3 regions of the Halomonas sp. HAL1 genome follow, and region 3 is predicted to be linked to each of the others. Evidence: predicted binding sites of a transcription regulator. Region 3 holds the regulator's gene; each other region holds the start of a gene.
The links. Region 3 encodes LexA, which represses DNA repair genes until DNA is damaged. Its sites were predicted from a motif close to TACTGTNTANNTANACAGTA; they were not measured.
Positions count from the first base shown of each region.

Region 1: the regulator LexA is predicted to act here: its motif matches at 1,666-1,685, upstream of recA (recombinase RecA).
Region 2: the regulator LexA is predicted to act here: its motif matches at 2,421-2,440, upstream of ruvA (Holliday junction branch migration protein RuvA).

Region 1 is NZ_CP130610.1:729,743-737,934, reverse strand. Features, by position in the region: gene Q3Y66_RS03515 (regulatory protein RecX) at 84-548, opposite strand; gene recA (recombinase RecA) at 573-1,646, opposite strand; gene Q3Y66_RS03505 (CinA family protein) at 1,751-2,284, opposite strand; gene mutS (DNA mismatch repair protein MutS) at 2,368-4,929, shown strand; gene fdxA (ferredoxin FdxA) at 5,271-5,594, shown strand; gene eno (phosphopyruvate hydratase) at 6,106-7,395, opposite strand; gene kdsA (3-deoxy-8-phosphooctulonate synthase) at 7,477-8,192, opposite strand, start outside.
Region 2 is NZ_CP130610.1:2,015,961-2,024,152, forward strand. Features, by position in the region: gene aspS (aspartate--tRNA ligase) at 1-1,771, shown strand, start outside; gene ruvC (crossover junction endodeoxyribonuclease RuvC) at 1,848-2,396, shown strand; gene ruvA (Holliday junction branch migration protein RuvA) at 2,509-3,117, shown strand; gene ruvB (Holliday junction branch migration DNA helicase RuvB) at 3,185-4,222, shown strand; gene ybgC (tol-pal system-associated acyl-CoA thioesterase) at 4,219-4,632, shown strand; gene tolQ (protein TolQ) at 4,691-5,386, shown strand; gene tolR (protein TolR) at 5,398-5,835, shown strand; gene tolA (cell envelope integrity protein TolA) at 5,849-7,015, shown strand; gene tolB (Tol-Pal system beta propeller repeat protein TolB) at 7,015-8,192, shown strand, end outside.
Region 3 is NZ_CP130610.1:2,285,652-2,293,843, reverse strand. Features, by position in the region: gene Q3Y66_RS10730 (ribonuclease J) at 1-723, opposite strand, end outside; gene purU (formyltetrahydrofolate deformylase) at 954-1,808, shown strand; gene Q3Y66_RS10720 (energy-coupling factor ABC transporter permease) at 1,832-2,503, shown strand; gene lexA (transcriptional repressor LexA) at 2,513-3,193, opposite strand; gene Q3Y66_RS10710 (TetR/AcrR family transcriptional regulator) at 3,461-4,138, shown strand; gene Q3Y66_RS10705 (L,D-transpeptidase) at 4,116-4,652, shown strand; gene nagZ (beta-N-acetylhexosaminidase) at 4,717-5,748, shown strand; gene Q3Y66_RS10695 (hypoxanthine-guanine phosphoribosyltransferase) at 5,797-6,375, shown strand; gene Q3Y66_RS10690 (pyruvate, water dikinase regulatory protein) at 6,399-7,232, opposite strand; gene ppsA (phosphoenolpyruvate synthase) at 7,504-8,192, shown strand, end outside.

The sequences.
Region 1 (8,192 bases), 1.6 Mb from region 3:
AGAAAGGTAAGAGAAGGCGTTTTACAGGCAGGGGGAAAGTATTACAGACAAGAGAAAATATATTACAAGCAGGAGAAAAATTATTACAGACAGGAGAGCGCGTAGCGGATTTGCTCAAAATCGAAGCCACGACTAGCCAGAAAGCGCTCGCGTCGAGCGCGCTCTTTAGGCGTCTCACCAGGGCTATCGAAGCGTCGCGCCAGCGTTTCCCGGGCTAGCTCGAACCAGTCAACCTGCTCCCCTTCTTCCACCTCTTCAAAAGCGGTATTAAGGGTTTCCTGATCAACGCCGCGTTGGCGAAGCTCGCCTTTAATACGAATAACACCCTGGCCGCGCAGAATGCGCGAGCGTACGAAACTAGCCGCAAAACGCGCATCAGACTGCAGGTCCTGTTCGGCCAGAGCGTCTAAACACTCATCGATAGCGGTATCGTCGAAGGCTTTTTTCTTCAAGCGCTGTGCTAGCTCGGCGCGAGAGTATTCGCGCCGAGCCAGTAGGCCAATCGCGATGTCACGGGGCGTGGCATCGCGCTGAGACATAAAGGCCATTAGATTATCTCAGTTAGAACAGACTTAGAGCAGATCGTCATCGTTGGCATCCACTTCGGCCGCTGCTTCGGTAGGTGCACCTTCCTTCTCCTTTTTAGGATCAGGCTTGGCCAAGAGCTGCTCACGAATCTGTGTTTCGATTTCGAGCATAATGTCTGGATGCTCTTCCAGGTAAAGCGCGGAGTTTGCTTTACCCTGGCCGATTTTCTTGCCTTTATAGCTGTACCAAGCACCGGCTTTATCGACTAGGTTGCACTGCACGCCCAGGTCGATGACCTCGCCAGCGTGGTAGATACCCTTGCCATAAAGGATTTGGAATTCAGCCTGACGGAATGGCGGTGCCACTTTATTTTTGACTACTTTCACGCGGGTTTCGTTACCGGTGACTTCATCGCCCACTTTCACCGAGCCTGTGCGGCGAATATCCAGACGCACGCTGGCATAGAACTTAAGCGCGTTACCACCGGTAGTGGTTTCGGGTGAACCAAACATCACGCCGATCTTCATGCGGATCTGGTTGATGAAGATCACCAGGCAGTTGGCGTTTTTGATATTACCGGTGATCTTACGCAGCGCCTGTGACATCAAACGTGCCTGTAGGCCAACATGGGTATCGCCCATTTCGCCTTCGATTTCAGCGCGCGGGGTCAACGCAGCGACAGAGTCGATAACAATCACGTCAACACCGCCGGAACGCACCAGCATATCGGTAATTTCTAACGCCTGCTCGCCAGTGTCCGGCTGGGAAATCAGTAGATCATCCAGGTTGACGCCTAGCTTTTCGGCATAGCTCGGATCCAGAGCGTGCTCGGCATCCACGAACGCACACACTTTGCCTTGCTTTTGCGCTTGCGCAATCACCGAAAGGGTCAGCGTTGTCTTACCCGAGGACTCCGGACCAAAAATTTCAGCTACGCGGCCAAACGGCAGCCCGCCGATGCCAAGTGCGATATCCAGACCCAACGAACCCGTGGAAACCGACGGCATGACCACACGCGGTGCGTCACCTAGACGCATGACGGTGCCCTTGCCGAACTGACGGTCGATTTGGGTGAGTGCAGCGTTTAGCGCTTTTGTGCGGTTGTCATCCTGAGCCATTCAGAGATTCCTCATAACAAGCTGTATAATTACCCAGTAGTATGCCAAAGATTGTGCCGTAAACAAATCCTTGATCACGCTTTCTCTTAACTATTTTCCTACCCCTACCCCTGCTTGCCTGCCTTCACCCGCGCATCCAGGCGTGCCACCAGCCCTGCCAGCGCCTGCCGCACTGCCTGCTCGCGCACTGCTTGGCGATCCCCAGGGAAGTGGAAACACTCGGCTTGCTGCTCAGCGGTATCACCCCAGGCGAGCCAAACGGTACCCACCGGCTTTTCAGCACTACCACCATCCGGCCCGGCCACCCCACTAACGGCAACGCCCAAGCCCGCACCGCTTTCCCGGCAGGCGCCTTGCACCATCGCTTTCACTACTTCTTCGCTCACCGCCCCATGTTCTGCCAGTATAGCGTCTGGCACGCCGAGCAGGCGGCTCTTAGCCGCGTTCGCATAGGTCACATAGCCCGTTGTAAAGTAAGCAGAGCTACCCCCCGTGCTGGTAATCGCACTAGCAATACCACCGCCCGTGCAGGATTCAGCGGCGGTCACTTCCACCTTCAACTGCTGACAAAGCCGCCCTAGGCGCTGAGCTAGCAGCGTCAAATCAAGATTTTTCAGGCTAGATACGCTGGGCACTATGGTCGCTCCTTCAAGTGAGTCGTCTGTTCAGCGTAGAATACTGTGTTTAGCTTTCTCAAAGAAATTGCTCAATCAGGACGCCCATGTCACAGGCCATTCCCCCTAACACGCCAATGATCACGCAGTATTTAAAGATCAAACGCGAACACCCCGAGGTTCTGCTGTTTTACCGAATGGGGGATTTTTACGAGCTGTTTTTCGACGACGCCAAGCGCGCCGCCGCACTGCTGGATATTACCCTTACCCAGCGCGGCCAGTCGGGGGGGAAGCCGATCCCGATGGCGGGTGTACCTTACCATAGCGCTGAAGGCTATTTGGCGCGTCTGGTCGCTGGCGGTGAATCGGTAGCGATCTGCGAACAGATAGGCGACCCCGCGACCAGCAAAGGGCCTGTTGACCGCCAAGTAGTACGTATCGTCACCCCCGGCACGCTCCACGATGAAGCGCTGCTCGATGCCCGCCGCGACAACGTACTGGTATCGGTCTCCCCCGGTAAAGATAGCTGGGGCCTTGCCTGGCTAGAACTCTCTAGCGGCCGCTTCAATGTATTGGAAGTTGAGAGCGAAGCCGAAATGCTCGCCGAGCTTACTCGCCTCTCCCCTGCTGAGTTGCTGGTGCCCGAAAGCCTGACGCTACCCGATGCCTGGTCGCAAAAGCGCAGCCTGCGTCGCCAGGGCGAGTGGCTGTTTGATTTGGAGAGCGCCACCCGCAGCCTGTGCGATCAGTTTGAAGTGCAGGATTTACGCGGCTTTGGCTGCGCACACTTAACCACCGCACTGATTGCCGCCGGAGTGCTGATTGATTACGCCCGCGACACTCAGCGCTCGCGCTTGCCCCACGTGACCGCGATTAGCGTTGAGAATCGCGACGATGCAGTAGTGATCGACGCCGCCAGCCGGCGTAATCTGGAAATCGATATTAACCTGGGTGGCAACAGCGACAACACCTTGGCGAGCGTGCTGGACACCTGCACCACCGCTATGGGCTCGCGGCTACTCAAACGCTGGCTGAATCGTCCGCTGCGCCAACGAGAGATTGTCCAAAACCGCCATGCAGGCGTGGCGTTGCTAAGCCTAGTTGCCGCTTACATGTCACTGCGCGAGACGTTGAGCGATGTGGGCGATGTGGAGCGCATTCTGGCCCGGGTCGCGCTGTACAGCGCCCGGCCACGGGATTTGGCGCGTCTGCGTGACGCCCTGGTCACTCTGCCTACCCTTGAACAGCAGTTGGGCGAGGTAGAGAACGGCAGCGCGCTGGATAGCCTGCGCCCGCATATCCGCCCCTACCCTGAAATGGCTGACATGCTCAGCCGCGCGCTAGTTGAGAATCCGCCGGTGGTGATCCGCGATGGCGGGGTGATTGCCAACGGCTTTGATGCCGAGCTCGACGAGCACCGGGGCATGGCCGAGAACGCGGGCGACTATCTTGTTCGGCTGGAAACCCGCGAGCGCGAGCGTACCGGACTTGCTAATCTCAAAGTCGGCTATAACCGGGTACATGGCTACTTTATCGAGCTGCCGCGCTCCCAGGCGCAGCAAGCACCCGCTGACTATATTCGCCGCCAGACGCTGAAAAACGCCGAGCGTTTTATCATTCCTGAACTCAAAGAGTTTGAGGATAAGGCGCTGTCGGCTAAATCCCGCGCACTGACCCGTGAAAAATGGCTTTATGACCGCCTGCTGGGCGAGCTGAATGACAGCCTTCACGCGCTACAAAGCACTTCTCAAGCGCTTGCGGAGTTGGATGTGCTGTGCGCCTTTGCCGAACGCGCCGAGGCGTTGAGCTGGGTGCGCCCGACGCTGAGCGAGGCCACAGGCATTCGTATCGAGGCGGGGCGGCACCCTGTGGTTGAACAGGTTAGCGAAACGCCCTTTGTGCCCAATGACGTTACGCTTAACCCCGACCAGCATATGCTGATTATTACCGGGCCTAATATGGGTGGTAAATCGACCTATATGCGGCAAACAGCGCTAATTGCTCTGCTCGCCCACTGCGGCAGCTTTGTGCCCGCCGATGCCGCCGAGATCGGTCCGCTGGATCGGATATTTACCCGCATTGGCTCGTCGGATGATCTGGCAGGCGGACGCTCCACCTTTATGGTCGAGATGACCGAAACGGCCAATATTTTGCACAATGCCACCCAGCAAAGCTTGATTTTGATGGATGAAATTGGCCGCGGCACTAGCACCTTTGACGGGTTATCGCTGGCCTGGGCGAGTGCGGAATATCTTGCCAAAGGGCGCGCGCTAACGCTGTTTGCCACCCACTATTTTGAGATGACCGCCTTACCCGAACATATGGAGGGCGTGGCCAACATACACCTGACGGCGACCGAGCATGGCGACAGCATCGTGTTCATGCACCGCATTGAAGCAGGCCCGGCTAGCCAGAGTTACGGTTTGCAGGTCGCTCAATTAGCGGGCGTACCTGGTCATGTGATTAAACGGGCCCGTGAGAAGCTGATGAGCCTGGAGCAGCGCGATGTAGATAACACAGCGCAAGCGCCGCGAACGGCTCCCCAGCAAAACGACCTGTTTGCAGCCGCACCGCACCCGGTGGTGGAGGCATTGGAAAATGTCGATATGGATGGTTTAACGCCGCGGGAAGCGCTATCGCTGTTGTATCAGTGGCGAGACCTGATCTAATGGTGCTTATAGAATGAAAGGCGATAAGTGAGATTCAGGTGCCAGGGCAGGTTGAAGCGAGGGTCTTTCGACAGGGCCGGAAAATGTTCCCGACAATTCCGGCATTTCCGCCATCCATGGCGGTCAGATGTCGAAAGTAGCGCCCACGGACGGGTTTACAGCGCCCTCGCGGAAACCTGTACTGGCATTGCTACCAACTGGAATCATAAGGCGCTTGCCGCCAGGTAGGCGCACCACTAGAATGTCGCTCAAACTTTTAGCTTATAAAAAACGGCTGATTTATAACCATTCACGATTGACCATGGCCAGGAGCTACCTGGCCCTGCAAGAGGGATAGCAAGATGACGTTTGTCGTTACCGAGAACTGCATCCAGTGCAAATACACCGACTGTGTGGAAGTCTGCCCGGTCGACTGTTTCTACGAGGGCCCGAATTTCCTGGTCATTCATCCTGACGAGTGTATTGACTGCGCACTGTGTGAACCAGAATGCCCCGCTGAGGCGATATTCTCAGAGGATGAGCTGCCAGATGGGCAAGAGGCGTTTATTGAGATTAACGCTGAAATGTCAGAAGTATGGCCCAATATTGCCGAAAGGAAGGATCCGCTGCCTGACGCCGAAGAGTGGGACGGCAAGCCCGGTAAGCTTGAGAAGTTAGAGCGTTAAGCTTAACTCACGCCTGCTCTGCTGTTACTTTATAACCAGCGCTTTTTTTTGAAAAAAGCGCTGGTTTTTTATGGGGTTGCCAAGCGTGCATTGCCAAATAAGAGGCAAAAAAAAGGCGACCCGTAGGCCGCCCGCTCCAAGCACTTCCTCTGACCACTCCCTGTATCAACTTCCTCAGATGTCTTCCCTGCCGGGGCTCACCTCTCTGTATCGCCCGGCGCATCCGTCCTACATCCCGTTGCATCCTGTCTGAAGCATCCTTGCCTCCCCTTGTCCTGCGTGTATTGTGGCAGATCACGTCGGCTTCTCAACAAAGCCAAAATGCAAAAAGGCGAGTCTTAGCGACTCGCCTTAATTCCACAATTATCTTTAAAAACAAAAGCTTAAATTTGAATTAGTGGAAATTTTCGTTTCATCTTACCCCAAACCAAGCGATTCTCGTCGGCATTTGTAAGACATCTCTTACAAAATCTTGAGATATTACTTACAAACCTCACTCAATATTGGCGCTTTACTGACCTTTGATCGCTTTCAGGCCAGGATACGTGACATCTTCAAGCTCGGCCTCAATCACCAACAGACGGTTGTATTTAGCAACGCGATCAGAACGGCACAGTGAACCCGTTTTAATCTGACCGGCGCAGGTACCTACCGCCAAATCGGCAATAGTGGTGTCTTCCGTTTCACCAGAGCGGTGCGAAATTACCGCTGTAAAGCCTGCATCCTGGGCCATCTTGATGGCATCCAGCGTCTCGGAGAGCGAGCCGATCTGGTTGAACTTGATCAGGATAGAGTTACCGATCTGCTCATCAATACCACGCTTAAGAATCTTGGTATTGGTCACGAACAGATCGTCACCCACCAGCTGTACTTTAGCGCCCAGCTTGTCGGTCAGCGCTTTCCAGCCTGCCCAGTCGGACTCGTCCATGCCATCTTCGATGGACACGATTGGGTAATCGGCGCACAGGCCTGCTAGGTAATCAGTAAAGCCTTGGGCGTCGTAGCTTTTGCCTTCACCGGAAAGGTTGTACTGACCGTCTTTGTAGAATTCTGAAGAAGCACAGTCCAGCGCCAGCGTGACGTCTTTTCCCAGCTCGTAGCCAGCATCGGCAACGGCTTGCTTGATGACTGCCAGCGCATCAGCGTTAGACGCCAGGTTCGGCGCAAAGCCGCCCTCGTCGCCAACGGAGGTGGAAAGGCCTTTCGCCGACAGCACTTTTTTCAGGGCATGGAAAATTTCCGCGCCCATGCGCAGCGCTTCGCGGAAGTTAGGCGCACCTACCGGTTGAACCATAAACTCTTGGATATCAACGTTATTATCCGCGTGTTCACCACCGTTGATGATATTCATCATCGGCACCGGCATGCTGTACTGACCCGGCTGGCCGTAAAGCTCGGCAATGTGGGCATATAGCGGTACGCCTTTGGCGTTAGCAGCGGCTTTAGCCGCCGCCAGGGAAACAGCCAGAATCGCGTTCGCGCCCAAGTTCGCTTTATTCTCCGTGCCGTCCAACGCCAGCATGGCATCGTCTAAGCCGCGCTGATCACGCGCATCCATACCCAGCAACGCATCACGGATCTTGCCATTAACCGCATCGACTGCTTTCAGCACGCCTTTGCCCAGATAGCGCGACTTGTCACCGTCGCGCAGCTCTAATGCTTCACGTGAGCCGGTAGAAGCACCGCTGGGCGCGCAGGCTTCACCAACAGCGCCGCTGGCAAGACGTACGTTCGCCTGTACGGTGGGGTTACCACGCGAATCCAGCACTTCCAACGCACTGATAGCAACAATTTTGGTCATGGCAGTTTCCTTAACGGTAAGTCAGATAAAATTATTAATATAACGCCCTAATCAGCAAAACACGGCCTATCAAGCCACACGCTAACGAATGGTTAGCGGCTCAAACCCTTTTACCAGCGCATCCAGTTGGGCAAGCTGAGTTAAAAACGGCTCCAACTGATCCAGCGGGAGTGCACAAGGACCATCGCATTTGGCGTTATCAGGGTCAGGGTGAGCTTCTAAAAACAGCCCTGCAAGGCCAACAGCCACGCCTGCGCGCGCTAATTCAGCCACCTGAGCCCGACGACCATCGGCACTGTCTGCACGCCCACCTGGGCGTTGCAGTGCGTGGGTCACATCAAAAAATACCGGATACCCGGTTTGCTTCATATCACCAAAGCCAAGCATATCAACGATCAGGTTGTTGTAACCAAAGCTTGAGCCGCGCTCGCAAAGCATCAGTTGATCGTTACCCGCTTCCTGGAACTTGCTGATGATATGGCGCATTTCATGGGGCGCCAAAAACTGCGGCTTCTTGATGTTGATGACCGCGCCGGTTTTGGCCATAGCGACTACCAAATCGGTTTGGCGGGCCAAAAAGGCTGGCAGTTGGATAATGTCGGCCACTTCCGCCGCTGCTTCAGCCTGCCAGGGTTCGTGCACATCGGTGATAATCGGCACGTTGTGGCGGGCTTTGATATCGGCCAATATCTGCAGCCCTTTCTCCATACCCGGGCCGCGATAGGAGTGAATCGAGCTACGATTAGCTTTATCAAAACTGGCCTTGAAAACGTAGGGCATACCCAGTTTTTTAGTCA
Region 2 (8,192 bases), 270 kb from region 3:
TTATTGCGGCCAGCTAAACGAAACTTTGGTGGATCAAACGGTTACGGTATGCGGATGGGTTCATCGCCGCCGCGACCACGGTGGGGTCATTTTCCTCGACATGCGCGATCGCGATGGCATCGCTCAGTTCGTGGTCGACCCTGATACCGCCGAGGCGTTCGCCACTGCCGACCGTGCCCGCAGTGAGTATGTCCTGCGTATCACTGGACGTGTTCGGCTGCGCCCTGAAGGTACTCAAAACGCCACCATGCCCACAGGCATGATTGAAATATTGGCGAAAGAGGTCGAAGTACTCAACACTGCGATTACACCGCCTTTCCAACTGGATGAGCATGGCAAGGTAGGCGAAGAGGTGCGCTTAAAGCACCGTTATATCGACCTTCGCCGTCCGGACATGATTGAGAAGCTACGCCTGCGTTCGAGCATTTCTCACAACGTACGTGCTTATCTCGAAAGCCAGGGCTTCCTGGATATCGAAACACCGGTACTCACGCGTGCCACGCCTGAAGGTGCCCGCGATTACCTGGTGCCAAGCCGTACCCACGCGGGAAGTTTCTTTGCACTGCCCCAGTCACCACAGCTCTTTAAGCAGCTGTTGATGGTGGCCGGTTTTGACCGCTATTACCAAATCGCCAAGTGCTTCCGCGATGAAGATCTGCGCGCCGACCGTCAGCCTGAGTTCACTCAGATTGATATTGAAGCGTCGTTTGTGGAAGAGAGCGACATCATGGGCATTACTGAATCCATGATTCGTCAGCTATTCCAGGACGTGTTAAAAGCCGAACTACCTGAATTTCCGCGCATGACTTGGCAGGAAGCAATGGATCGCTTTGGCTCTGATAAGCCGGATCTGCGCATCCCGCTTGAATTGACTGATGTCGACGATCTGATGCAGCAAGTCGATTTCAAAGTTTTCTCTGGCCCGGCCAGCGCGGATGATGGTCGTGTAGCGGCGCTGAAAGTACCCGGTGGCGCTAAGCTGTCGCGTAAAGAGATCGACGAATACACCAAGTTTGTCGGCATCTACGGTGCCAAGGGCTTGGCGTGGATCAAGGTCAACGAGCGCGCTAAAGGACTTGAGGGTCTGCAGTCGCCGATCGTTAAGTTCATGGAAAATATTGTTGAAGAGTTGCTCGATCGGGTAGGCGCTGAAGATGGCGATATCATCTTCTTTGGTGCAGATAAAACCCGTATCGTCAACGAAGCCATTGGCGCGCTGCGCGTCAAACTGGGCGCTGACCTTGAGCTCTACACTCAGGAATGGGCACCGCTGTGGGTAGTCGACTTCCCGATGTTTGAAGCTGACGACAATGGCCGCCTCAGCCCGCTTCACCACCCCTTTACCGCGCCTTCTTGCAGCCCGGAAGAGCTAAAGGCCGACCCAGCGAGCGCACTTTCGCGCGCTTACGATATGGTGCTCAACGGTACCGAATTGGGCGGCGGCTCTATTCGTATCCACGACCAAACCATGCAGAGCACCGTTTTCGAGATCCTCGGTATTGGTGAAGAAGAAGCTCAAGAAAAATTCGGCTTCTTGCTGGATGCGCTTCAGTACGGCGCGCCGCCCCATGGTGGCTTAGCCTTTGGTTTGGACCGCCTCGTCATGCTGATGGTGGGTGCTAAGACTATTCGTGAAGTCATCGCCTTCCCGAAAACCCAAAGCGCTGCTTGCTTAATGACGAATGCCCCAGGCGAAGTCAGTCCTGAACAGTTAAAAGATTTAAACATCCGTCTACGCCAGAAGGCCAAGCCGGAAACAGCCACCGAATAACGTGGTTGGTTAAGTGCCTAACACCGACGCTCCGGCGTCGGTGTTTTTGTATAAAGCCCCAACGAGTTTCGACGACATGGATGAGAAAAAGTCTGCTAATCCTGTCCGTATCCTGGGTATTGACCCAGGGTCACGCGTGACAGGGTATGGGGTAATCGACGTGGTCGGTGTGAAGCCCTGCTACGTGGCAAGTGGTTGTATTCGCACGGCGGAAGGGGCGCTAGAACAACGACTGGCACAGATTTATTCCGGTCTTAGCGAAGTCGTCGGTTTGCATCGGCCCAACCAAGTGGCTATTGAGCGTGTCTTTATGGCCAAAAACCCTGATTCGGCGCTCAAGCTGGGCCAAGCGCGGGGGGCGGCGCTTGTCTGCATGGCCAATCATGGATTGAGCCTTGCCGAGTACGCCGCGCGGCAGATTAAACAGGCGGTGACAGGCCAGGGCGGCGCGGACAAAGAGCAAGTCCAGCATATGGTGACCGCTATTCTGCAGCTTTCTGCTACTCCCCAGGCTGATGCCGCAGATGCATTAGCGATTGCGTTAACGCATGCCTTTAGTGGCTACGGCCTACCCGCCGCGCCAACGCGGGCCCGTCGTCGCTCCACAGGCCGCTGGCGGCTGTAACGGTTACTCTGCGTGTGGCTGAACTACTGGTCACCTGTACAGAGTCGCTTTATAGTAAACGTCTGTTTTCACCCTCTTGTTTTATTATTTCAACACCTGTGCGAGCGACTTTATGATTGGACGTCTAAGTGGCCAGTTACTGGCAAAGCAACCTCCCTGGATTGTGATCGACGTTCATGGTGTAGGCTATGAGCTGGAAACCTCGATGAATACGCTGGTAGCACTGCCTGCCGTCGGTGAAAGCGTTTCATTATTTACTCATCTAACAATTCGTGACGATGCTCATTTGCTATATGGGTTTGGTAGAGAGCATGAACGAGCGCTTTTCCGCGCGCTGATCAAAGTCAATGGGGTGGGGCCCAAGCTGGCGTTAGCGATTTTATCAGGTATGGATGAAGACGCCTTTATGCGCTGTGTGCGTGATGATGACAGCAAGGCGTTGACAACACTGCCGGGGGTGGGCAAGAAAACCGCCGAGCGGCTGATTATCGAAATGCGTGACCGCTTCCCCGAGTGGGAAGATGGCAGTAACGCACTACTGCCTCTAGAGGCCGCTAATGGCCGAGCATCCGCCCGTGATAGCCTTGCCGATGCAGAAGCCGCCTTAGTCAGCTTGGGGTACAAGCTGACTGAGGCATCGAAAATGCTCGCCGACATTGACCCTAATCAGTCCACCGAAGCACTGATTAAAGCCGCGCTCACCCAACGCATGAGCGGCTAAGCGAGCTCGCATTAGCAAACGTCAATTCGACGCTGTCATTTTGTAATCGTTATTAAGAAGAGCACTTATGCTAGAACACGATCGGCTGATCGCCGCTGAGCCCGAACAGGGGGAGGGGCGCATTGATTACGCAATTCGCCCTAAGCGGCTGGATGACTATATTGGCCAGCCGCGTGTCCGCGAGCAGTTGGAAATCTTTATTGGCGCCGCACGGCTGCGTGAAGAGAGCCTGGACCACACGTTGGTATTTGGCCCGCCTGGGTTAGGTAAAACGACACTTGCGCATATTATTGCCACCGAGATGGGGGTCGGAATGAAGTCGACCTCTGGCCCGGTGTTGGAGCGGGCGGGGGATCTCGCTGCCATGCTGACCAATCTTGAGCCTGGCGATGTGCTTTTTATCGATGAAATTCATCGTCTTTCGCCGGTGGTCGAAGAAGTGCTATACCCGGCCATGGAAGATTTTCAGCTGGATATCATGATTGGCGAGGGTCCGGCTGCGCGCTCTATCAAGCTGGATTTGCCCCGCTTTACCCTGGTGGGGGCGACGACGCGGGCAGGTTTATTGACCTCTCCACTGCGCGACCGGTTTGGCATCGTTCAGCGGCTTGAGTTTTATAATCTTGAAGAGCTAACTGAAATTGTTTCGCGCTCGGCGCGCCTGTTGGGGGTTGAAACTAGCCACGACGGCGCGATTGAAATCGCCCGCCGCTCCCGCGGTACGCCACGAATCGCTAATCGGCTATTACGCCGTGTGCGTGATTACGCTGAAATGAAAGGCAACGGTGTGGTCGATGTCGCCATAGCCGATGCTGCCCTCAATATGCTCAATGTGGACCACCACGGCCTGGATCATATGGATCGACGGTTACTGCTGGCCATGATCGACAAATTTGACGGCGGGCCAGTGGGCATTGACTCGCTCGCCGCTGCTATCAGTGAAGAGCGTGACACCATTGAAGATGTGATTGAGCCCTATCTGATTCAACAGGGCCTAATGATGCGTACACCACGCGGGCGTGTCGTGACCCGCCAAGCGTGGCTGCACTTTGAACGTGTGCCCCACGAGCAGGCGACCGACATGGAAGGGGAGCGCCGTCCGTGAGTGATTTGGCTAACGATAGTTATCGCCTGCCGCTGCGTGTTTATATGGAAGATACTGACGCAGGCGGCATTGTCTACTACGTTAACTACTTGAAGTTTATGGAACGGGCGCGTAGCGAATGGCTACGCCAATTGAACCTAAATCAGCAAACGCTGCTAGACGAAGGCACGCAGCTAGTGGTATACCGCTTGGCCTGTCACTATGCGAAACCGGCTTGCCTCGATGACATGCTGGAGATTAGTACTCATGTCACCGACATTGGTCGCTGTCGAATGACATTTGAACAGCAAGTTTGGCGTAATGAGGAACTCCTCTGCTCAGCGACAGTCGAGATAGCCTGCTTGAGCGTCGAGCGTATGCGACCTAAAGCATGGCCAGAATCGCTTAATAGTTTGATCCGGGCCTCTTAACCAAGAGGTCATTCACTGCGTCGGCAATACCGACCCTAATAGATTGATGAGGGCACCTGTGAACGATAACACCATGTCCATTCCCCACTTAATAATGAATGCCAGCACCGTGGTGCAGCTGGTTATGTTGCTACTGTTGGTGGGGTCGATCCTCTCTTGGGTGGTGATTTTCCAGCGTAGTATTGCAATGCGTCGTGCCAAGCAAGAGTACAACCAGTTTGAGGAGTCTTTTTGGTCGGGTGTCGACTTAAATGAACTCTACCGTGAAATCCCCGCTGATGATCCACGCCATGGTGCCGAGCATATTTTTCAAGCAGGGTTTCGCGAGTTTAACCGCTTAATGCCTAAAACCCGGGATGCAGATACCGTATTGGAAGGCGTGCAACGCAGCATGCGCGTTGCCTGGTCACGTGAAGAAGATCGTCTAACCCAACATCTGGTGTTTCTGGCGACGGTTGCGTCTGCCAGCCCCTATATCGGTCTTTTCGGTACCGTATGGGGCATCATGGGGTCATTCCAAGCGCTGTCACTGACCCAACAAGCGACGCTCGCAACGGTTGCTCCCTGGATTGCTGAAGCATTGATCGCGACGGCCATGGGTCTGTTTGCGGCTATCCCAGCGGTCATTTTTTATAACCGCTTGTCCAATACATCTTCTCGCTTACTCGGTAAATATGAAGATTTTGCCGAGGAGTTCCACGCTATCCTGCACCGTAATTTGCAAGGTCGTGATGGCAAGCCAAGCGCGAGTTAAGGGAGACAGCCATGCAAGGACCTTTCAATCGCAGCGGTAAAGGCAAACCAATGGCGGAGATCAATGTGGTCCCTTTCATTGACGTCATGCTGGTGCTGCTCGTTGTGTTTATGATTACGGCGCCCATGTTAACCCAGGGCGTACAAGTTGAATTGCCGCAAGTCACCTCTCAGCCTATAGAGACGCAGGAAGATAATGACCCCATTGTCATTTCGGTTGATAGCGAGGGTGGGTATTTCATCACATTGGGGGAAGACTCCAACTCAGTCTCGCTGGATGAGATGGCCGCGCGGGTAACCACGATTTTAGAGCGACGTCCCGGCACGCCAGTAATGGTGCGTGGTGACCGCAATGTGGCCTATGGACAAATTGTTGTCTTGATGAGCACATTACAAGGTGCTGGTGTGGCTAACGTGGGGCTGCTTTCTGAGCCGCCGCAAGATGGGTAAGGGCAACGCGCACATGGCAGTAAATACTCCGCGTGATCCTCAAGATGTCGGCTATAAGTGGCCGACTGTGCTGGCGATAACTGTGCACGTTGCGATTGTCGTGTTTAGCTTAATCAGTTTGCCGACCCGCAACGCAGAGCCCGATAGCTCTTCGATTGTTCAAGCAACGCTGGTGAGTACAGAGACCTTTACCGACCAGGCTCAGCAGGCAACGGAACAACAAGCGGCGATGAATGCACCGGCTGAAGCGCCTACTGAGCCCGATGCACCAGCAGAGCCGTCGGCCAGTGAGCAGCAAGCCGCCGCCGAACAGCAAGCGGCCGAAGAAGCTGCCCAGCAGGCAGCCGAAGAGGAAGCGCAAGCATTAGAAGCCGCGCGAGAGGCAGCTGAAGCAGAGGCAGAGCGCCGGGCTCAAGAAGCGACAGAGCAGGCTGAGCAACAAGCCGCTGAGGCTGCTGAACGCGAGGCCGAGGCGGAAGCCGCTGCTGAGCGTCAACGTGAAGTCGAAGAGGCGCGCCGCCAGCAAGAGGCTGCCGAGCAGCAACGCCAGGAGGAGGCAGAAGCCGAACGTGCGCGTGAAGCGGCAGAGCAGCAGCGCCAGGAAGAGGAAGCAGCCGAACGTGAACGTGAAGCGGCAGAGCAGCAGCGCCAGGAAGAAGCAGAAGCCGAGCGTCAACGTGAAGCCGAAGAAGAGCGGCTTCGTGAAGAGGAGGCGGCCCAGCGAGAGCGAGAGGCGGAAGCTCAGCGTCAACGTGAGGCAGAAGAGCAGCAGCGCCGAGAAGCCGAAGCAGAGCGCCAACGCCAGGCTGCAGAAGCCGCAGAGGAGGCTATGCAACGACAGCTGGCGGGTGAGGCAGAAGCCGCGGCCAATGCTCAGCAGGCTGAGCAGGCAGCCAATAGCTTTATCAATATTGTCCGTCGCGCTGTTGAGCAGGCGTGGTTGATTCCTGCCGGTGCAAGTGATTCGATGAGTGCTACCCTACAAGTGAGGCTAGGACCGTCTGGAGAAGTATTGGCAACATCGATCGTGACATCCAGCGGCGATAGTGCTTTTGACCGGTCTGTGATGCAGGCCGTGGAACATGCTGCACCGTTTGGTGAATTGAGAGATTTACCAGCCGATCAGCAGCGTAATTTACGTCAGTTTAATCTGCGATTTACCCCGGGGGATGTTCGCTGATGCAAAGCTTGAGCAAAGTGTGGTTGTTCTGTGTGCTGCTGCTAGTCAGCAGTGTAGCGAGTGCCAATTTAACCATTGAAATCACGCGTGGCAGCGATCAAGCGCTGCCTATCGGCGTAGTACCGTTCGCAGGTTCAGACGGAATGCCCGAAGATGTTGCGCAGATTGTCCAAGATGACCTTGAGCGTAGTGGCTATTTTGATCCGCTAGAGCGTAGCGCGATGTTTGAACAGCCCAATCAATCTGACGATGTTCAATTCGATACTTGGCGTTCATTAGACGTACGCTACTTAGTCGTAGGTAGGGCAGAACAGACCAACGGCGGTTTTGAAATACAGTTTGAGCTGATGGATATTAGCGGTCAGCGCCGGATGATTGGTGAAACCGTGACGGTGAGAGGCAATGACTTGCGCGGTGCCGCTCACTATATCAGTGACCAAATCTTTGAAGCGATTACTGATATTCGTGGTGCGTTTTCAACTAAAATTGCCTATGTCACCGCACAGGGTATTGGTGACAACATGCAGTTCGGCCTGTACGTTGCCGATGCCGATGGACGTCGTAGTGAGCAAGTATTGACCTCTGACGAACCCATTATGTCGCCCGCATGGTCACCGGATGGCACAAAGCTTGCTTATGTTTCGTTTGAAACTGAGCGCCCAGCTATCTATATTCAAGATGTAGCAACAGGCCAGCGGATAAAAGCAACGTCATTTGATGGTATCAATGGCGCGCCAGCGTGGTCGCCTGATGGTCGTCGTATCGCGATGTCTCTCTCCAAAGACGGCCAGCCAGAAATCTATATTATGGATGTGGCTAACCGCTCAGTAGAGCGTATTACCAATAACAACAGCATTGATACTGAGCCTGCTTGGGCACCCGATGGTCGTAGCTTGCTGTTTACCTCTGATCGTAGTGGTGGCCCTCAGCTTTACCAGTATGCAATGGGGGGAGGAGAAGCCGAACGCTTGACGTTTACGGGTAATTACAATGCGCGCGGTCGCTACTCACCAGATGGCGAACAGATATTCTTGATCCACCGTTCAAGCAATGGCTATCAAGTGGCAAAGCAAGATCTAAGCGGTAACCGCTTGGTCGTACTTAGTGAATCAACAAGAGATGAATCTCCTAGTGTTGCGCCGAACGGGACCATGGTAATCTTCGCTACCCAACAGGG
Region 3 (8,192 bases):
AACGCTAACCATTCGCTCCATTGAGCGCCCCATTAAGCTGATGCGACGGCCACACTGATGCGCTGCGCGCCCGATAGCCAATACCCGCGCAAGGTTACTGGCAAAACAAGAGACAACTACACGGCCCTGGCAGTTAGCGAGGGTTTTTACCAATGCTCTCGCCACATCACCTTCACTGCCGGAGTGGCCTGGCATGGGGGCGTTGGTGGAATCGCCGACCACTAAATCGACCGGGGCCAGCGCTCTAAACTGTGCCGCGCTCACCGGAGAGCCGATAAGCGGCTCAGGATCAAGTTTCCAGTCACCGGTATGTAAAACACGATAGCCACCAGCCATTATCATGATGGCACAGCTTTCAGGTATTGAATGCGTCAACGGCAAGTAGCGTAGCGTAAACGGCCCGCTTTCAAGTGCCTCACCTGGTTCGATGACATGAATAGCAGCGCTGCTAAGTTGATGTTCAGCAAATTTAAGACGTAACAGCCCCGCGGCTAATGGCGTGGCATAAATAGGACAATTCCACATCGGCCAGAGCCAAGCGACGGCACCTATATGGTCTTCATGGCCGTGGGTAATAAATAGTGCTTTCGGGACTATCCCTAATGCTTTTGGTGTATCAAGATTAGGCACTTGTAGCGGTGAGTTGGGGAGATCCTGGCGAATCATCATGCCGCAGTCGACGACAATCCAGTGATCGTCGTAGCCGTAGAGCGTTAGATTCATACCAATCTCACCGCATCCCCCCAGCGGCAACATGCGCAGCGGAGGACGACGACGGGGACGAATTTGAACGCGTGAAGAGTGCATCAGTTATGAAAAGCCTAAAAAGTAGTGACTCAACTATACGGGAAGGCAGGGGCGGCTAACAATCATCCTTGGCCTTCCGATACACTATGCAACCTAAGCCGTTGGTTTGTCATAATTACCTTAGAAATAGGTCAAGAGTCGCTCACATGTCCCATTATTATCGTTTAGTTGTGTCCTGCCCTGATCGGGTAGGTATTGTGGCCCGAGTATCGAGCTTTATTGCTAAGCAAGGGGGGTCTATCACTGAAGCAAGCCAGCACTCCGATTTAGAAACGGGCTGTTTTTTTATGCGTTACGAAATCTTGGCGGATTCAGTGGGGATGTCGGTGGAGGCGCTACGTGCAGCGTTCGAGCCGGTGGCGATCGAATTTGATATGCAGTGGTCATTGGTGGATACACAGCAGCGCCGCCGGGTGGTGTTGATGGTCTCTAGAGAGTCACACTGCTTGGTAGATTTGCTTTATCGCTGGCAGGCGGGTGAGTTGGATTGCGATATTGTCGGCGTCATTTCCAACCATGACGATATGCGTTCATTGACCGAGTGGTACGGCATTCCTTATCACTATGTGCCAGTAGACCCCGATAACAAGCAAGTGTCGTTTGCCAAGGTGCAAGCAGAAATCGATAGTGCGCGTGCTGATTGCGTTGTGTTGGCGCGTTATATGCAAATTCTGCCGCCTGACCTGTGCGCACGCTATGCAGGGCGGGTAATTAATATACATCACAGTTTTTTACCCTCTTTCGCTGGGGCGAAGCCCTACCACCAGGCATATCAGCGGGGTGTGAAGCTGATTGGCGCCACCTGCCACTACGTCACCGAGGAACTCGACGCGGGCCCGATTATCGAACAGGATATTCATCGCGTTAGCCACTGCCATACCCCAACCGATTTAGTCCGCTTTGGGCGTGATGTTGAAAAAGCCGTTCTCGCACGCGGTTTACGCTGGCATCTTGAGGATCGTGTTTTAGTGCATGGCAACAAGACCGTGGTATTTAGCTAACGCTCGTAAAGTGAGAAGCCGCTATGTCGTTCGCACAAACTGTACTGGCGCCCTGGGCGCTGATATTCACCTCGCTACTCTCGTTAGGCGTAGTGGTGTGGGCTCTTTGGCGGCGGCCCTGGAAAGCGCTACTGGAAGACAATGCCCTTCAGCACCGTTGGTTAGGCGCAACGCTGGCAGTGGTGCTGATGTGGCAGCTACGCGCTCAGGCGGTCGACTGGCTAACGCTGCATCTCGTCTTTACGGTATTGATGACACTCGTGTTTAAAGCGCCACTAGCGCTGCTCAGCAATGTACTCATCAATGTGGCAATGGTGGTTATCGGCCGCAATGAGTGGACGCTGCTGGGCGCGAATGTACTGGTAACGGGCATTGTTCCGGCTGCCATTATTGGCACAGTGTGGCGGCTGGTAGATCGCCGCCTGCCGGATAACCTGATGGTTTTTCTATTTGCCTGCGGATTTTTTGGGGCGGCGTTGGCAACATTAGGGGCAGGGCTGGCTGCCGTGCTGCTGATTATCGTGGCAGGCACAGACCCTAACGCTATCTATCTTGCTCAGGAGTATGCACGCTTCTTACCTCTACTAATGCCTTCAGAGGCGTTTATTACCGGGATGCTGCTGAGTATTTTGCTGGTCTATCATCCTAATTGGGTGGCCACCTTTAATGACCACCGCTATATCGACATGCAGTAGCGACGGTGGTTAGCCCAGTGCTTGACCATTACCGCCACGAATAACGCCAACGCCGACACCTTCGATATCGAGTGACTGTGAACGCAGGTCGATTTCAATGGGCGCAAAGTCTGCATTTTCCGCAAATAGCGTTACTTGGTGGCCCTGGCGTTTGAAGCGCTTGACGGTTACCTCATCATCTAGGCGCGCGACTACAATCTGGCCATCGCGCACCCGCTCGGTACGGTGAACTGCCAATAAATCACCTTCTAAAATACCAATATCCTTCATCGAAAGGCCTCGCACACGCAGCAAATAATCGGCTTTAGGAGTGAAGTACTCGGCTGGCAGAGGGCAGTAACGGTCAATATGCTCAGCAGCTAGGATAGGGCTCCCGGCGGCTACTTCGCCAATCACCGGTAGGCCAGCAGGCGAGGCTTCAATATTGGCAGCGGGCAACGCGCTTACGGTGCTTTCTACTACCTCTTGGGGCTCTTGATTAGGTAGGCGAATACCGCGTGACGTATTGCGAATAATGCGAATAGCGCCTTTACGCTCTAGCGCGCGCAGGTGCTCTTCCGCTGCGTTAGGTGAACGGAAACCCAGCGCTTTCGCAATTTCAGCACGGGTCGGAGGGTAGCCAAATTCGCCCATGGTCTTAACAATAAAATCAAATACGTGCTGTTGGCGAGCGGTTAGCGGACGCGACATACCAGACTCCAATAATAGTGAATAGACAGTAACAAAATAAATGTCGACTTAATCGATAAGTGGTTAAGTATACAGTATGTTCCTCTGTCCAGTATATGTCTTGTCAACCCCTATCTAGAAAGGCCCCGAATTTTTCCTAATCGTTTTAAACTAAGCTTCTACTGATATAGGCAGCCATATTTCATCAGAAAATCAAGCGTTGAGCCCACCAACGTTATGGCATAGTATTTTGCTATGTTTTAAACACTCGTTTCCCCGGAGAGCGGCATGGCTCAATCTGATACGGTAACTCGAATACTCGACACCGCGGAAGTGCTGTTTGCTGAGCGAGGTTTTGCTGAAACATCGCTGCGCAACATCACTAGCAAAGCGCGCGTCAATTTAGCGGCGGTGAATTACCATTTTGGTTCCAAAAAAGCCTTAATTCAGGCCGTGTTTTCACGCTATCTGGACCCGTTTACCCAGCGTTTTCATACCGCGCTTGATGAGCTTGAAGCCCAGCATGCAGGGCGCGTTATTCCGTTGGAAACGCTACTCGAAACAATGGCGACTACCGTGCTGGCAGTGCCTGCCGAGCGCAACAGTTTAAAGGTGTTTATGCGCTTGCTGGGCCTGGCCTATAGCCAAGCGCAGGGGCACCTTAGGCGTCATATTCAGCAAGAGTATGGTGATGTGTTTACCCGCTTCACCGAGCTAGTGCGTCAAGCAACGCCCGACTTGCCTGACGCGGAACGCTTTTGGCGGCTACACTTTATGCTTGGTACGGTGATTTTTACGCTTTCAGGCCTTGATGCACTGCGCGATATCGCTGAAAAGGATTATCACGAGCAGGTCACCGTGCGGGATTTGGTTAGGCGGTTGCGCCCGGTAGTGGTGGCTGCCATGAATGCACCGTTGCCCCCAGCACTTGAAGAAGGAAAATATGCGAACGCCCAAGCTCGCTGAGCTTCCCCCTGTAGAGGACATCTGGTTGGAAATCGATACCACCCAGCAGCAGCTACGCTGTTGGCGAGGGCCGAAGGTGTTGCATGAGTGTGAGATATCGTCTGGCCTCGCGGGCATTGGTGAGCACAATGGTAGTGGCAAAACACCCCATGGTTGGCACTATATAAGAGCCGCGATTGGCAGCGGGATGCCTGATAATGCGGTATTCCGTGGTCGTCGCTGGACGGGTGAGGAATTTTCTCCTGCGCTAGCTGAAGCATATCCGAAGCGGGATTGGATTTTGACCCGCATCCTGTGGCTATGCGGATTAGAAAAAGGCGTGAACCGTGGTGGACAGGTCGATTCACAGCGTCGCTATATTTATCTTCATGGTACGCCACCTGATCAGCCCATGGGCGTTGCTGCATCCCACGGATGTATTCGTTTACGCAATAGTGATTTGCTCTATATCTTTTCGTTAGCGTTACCAGGTACCCCCGTTTGGTTGCACGGCGGTCGTCAGTCGTTTGACTAATCCGTTTTGACACCGCTAGACGATCGTCTAGAATCACCGCCTCTTTTTTAATGGACCTATCACGATGACTCAACCGTTAGGCCCGGTCATGCTCGACCTTGAAGGCCCGAAATTAACGGCCGCAGAAAAGCGCTTGCTGCTAGAACCGTCGGTAGGGGGGGTTATTCTGTTTGCCCGCAATGTCGAGAACGGCTATCAAGTACGCCAACTCTGCAGCGATATTCGACGTGTGCGTGCGGACTTATTGCTTGCTGTTGATCAAGAGGGTGGCCGCGTTCAGCGCATTAAAGAGGGGATGACGCGCCTTCCCGCCATGGCTCGCATTGGGGAGTGTTATAGCGCCAATCCCGATGACGGTCTTGCGCTCGCAAAAGATGCTGGCTGGCTATTGGGCATGGAAATGGCTGCCTGCGGTTTGGATCTTAGCTTTGCTCCGGTACTGGATGTCGAAAGCGGCGTCTCAAGTGTTATTGGTGACCGAAGTTTTAGCCGCGATCCGCAGCATGTGGCTCAGCTTGGCAGCGCCTTTATTCAAGGGCTCCATGATGCTGGTATGGCCGCTGTCGGGAAACACTTCCCCGGTCACGGCGGCGTCGCGGCAGACTCTCACGTTGCGCTGCCGGTGGATGACCGCCCGCTAGAGGTGATTAAACAACGCGACCTGGTGCCCTTTGCCCATTTAGCCGCGCCGTTAGACGGCGTGATGCCAGCGCATGTGATTTACAGTGCTTTCGATCCGCGTCCTGCCGGGTTCTCCCCTCATTGGTTGGGCATGCTGCGTGAATCGTTGGGCTTCAAAGGCTGCATCTTTTCTGATGATTTAAGTATGGCGGGCGCCCACGAGGCGGGTGGGCCCAAACAGCGAGCCCAGGCAGCGCTAGCGGCGGGTTGCGATATGTTGCTGGTGTGCAATGATCGCACCGCGGCACTTGAGGTGATTGAAGCCTGCCGGGGTATTGAAACCAAGCGTCCCGCCAAACTGCGCTACAGCCGTGCACGGCCTGATATTGATGCCCTAAGTGCGTTGGGCCGATGGCGTCGTACCCACGCTAAGTTGGAAGCATTGGCTGATAAACCGAAACCCAATGCTGTGTAAATTCACACGACTCATGTAATTGAAGCTTTTAACCCGCCTGGAGTTTAGATGTCAAAGTTGGATAAAGAAGCCTTAGAGTCATTGGACTCAATGCGTGAATTGATGGATAACGCCGACTGCCTTATTTCTCAGCAAGAGGTAGAGCGGGCACTTGATCGTATGGCGGAAGCGATCACGCGAGATTTAGGCGACAAGCTGCCGGTCTTTTACTGCGTTATGAATGGCGGCTTAATCACTACAGGGCATTTGCTAACCCGGCTGGGCTTTCCGCTTGAAGTGGATTACTTACATGCCACTCGATACCGCAATGAGCTGCGCGGCGGTGAGCTGTTTTGGCGTGTGTCTCCTGAGGTGCCGATGGCGGGGCGCCATGTGGTGATTGTTGACGACATCTTGGACGAAGGCGCCACGCTAGCCGCCATTTTGGCTTACTGCGAAGAAGCTCAGGCAGCCAGTGTAACGACGGCTGTACTGGTGGATAAACAGCACAACCGCAAAGCGGTGCCCGGTTTAAAGGCCGACTACTGCAGCTTGGAAGTCGCCGACCGTTATGTGTTTGGTTTTGGGATGGATTACAAAGGCTACTGGCGAAACGCGCCGGGAATTTTTGCCCCAAAAGGAATGTAAGTTAGCCGCAGGATGATGGATCGTTAGCGGGGCGAAAAGCGCCTCGCTAAGCCCGTTTCCGCAATCATCCGCGTTGATATCTCTTCTACCGAGAAGCGCGTCGCATCAATAAAGGGAATGTGCATGGTGCGATAAAGCGACTCCGCTTGTTCTACTTCTTGAAGACACTGGTCAATAGAGCTGTAACGGCTATTCGGCCGCCGCTCATTACGGATCGCTGATAAACGCCGCGCATCAATGGTTAACCCAAACAGTTTTTGACGATGGGGCGCGAGCGCCTTGGGCAGTTTTAACATGCCATCTTCGTCTAAATCATCCTCCGTCAGCGGATAGTTGGCCGCTCGAATACCAAACTGGAGTGCTAGATAGAGAGAGGTAGGGGTTTTGCCGCATCGTGAGACGCCGACCAGGATAATATCGGCTTTATCGTATTGATGAGTGCGTGCTCCGTCATCATTATCCAGCGCAAAGTGCACTGAGTGAATCCGGTCCATATAGACGTCATCGCTACCAATTGAGTGCGTGCGCCCAACGCTATAGGAAGAGTGAGTATTGAGTTCCTGTTCCAATGGCTCTAGGAAGGTTGAAAAAATATCGACCTTGAAGCCGGATGCTTGCCGAATGACGTTGCGAATTTGTTGATCAACGATGGTGTCAATGATGATCGGGCGATGCCCGTCGCGGCTGGCTGTCGCTTCGATAATGGCTGCTAGCGCCTGAGCTTTTTCCAGCGTATCGATATAAGGCTTGGTTTGCATATCGATCTCAACATCGCTGAACTGGGCCAGCAGGCTGCGCCCTAAGCTTTCTGCTGTGATCCCGGTGCCATCAGAGATAAAAAAAGCCGTACGTTTCATAGTGACATCCACTGGTAAGTAACTGCGCTATTGTGTGCTGAGCCGTTTGCTAGAGCAACTCGCGATGCGAACTGAGGAGGTAGGTGAAGTGACTGACTACACAAATGACCTAAAAACCCTTCATGTTGTAAAAATCCTCCATTCCCTTCGCTATTAGACCAATGGCGAATATAGTAGCGCGGTGCTAGGGTGTCTCAATCAATAATCCATGATCCTACGTCTAAACGGCAATATTAGTGATCGTGTCGATGTCTATGAGCGAGGGGGTTACGTGGAAGAGTACATTCTGTGGTTCGATCAACTGGGCATGTCAGACGTCGAACGCGTGGGTGGTAAAAACGCCTCACTAGGTGAAATGATTTCCAATCTGTCCGGTGTTGGCGTAACGGTGCCTGGCGGGTTTGCCACTACCGCTCATGCCTACCGCGAGTTTCTCTCCCACGAAGGCCTTAACGAGCGCATTAATGCCACGCTTGCGCGCTTGGATGTGGACGATGTTAAAGCGCTCGCCGAGGCGGGCCGCACTATTCGCCAATGGATTATTGATACGCCGTTGCCGCCTAGCTTTGAGACAGCCCTTCGCGACGCTTACGGACAGCTCCAGCAACAGCATCCTCAGTTAAAAGTGGCTGTACGCAGCTCTGCTACCGCTGAAGATTTACCCGATGCTTCCTTCGCGGGTCAGCAGGAAACTTTTCTCAATATTGAAGGTTTCGACAATATTAAGCGTGCCGTGCACGAAGTATTTGCCTCGCTGTTTAACGACCGCGCTATCTCCTACCGCGTCCACCGTGGCTACGCCCATGAAAATGTTGCTTTGTCGGCCGGTGTGCAGAAAATGGTGCGCTCTGAGATCGGTGCGTCGGGCGTTATGTTTACCTTGGATACCGAGTCTGGCTTCCGCGATGCGGTTTTCGTTACTGGCTCCTGGGGCTTAGGCGAAACTGTCGTGCAGGGCGC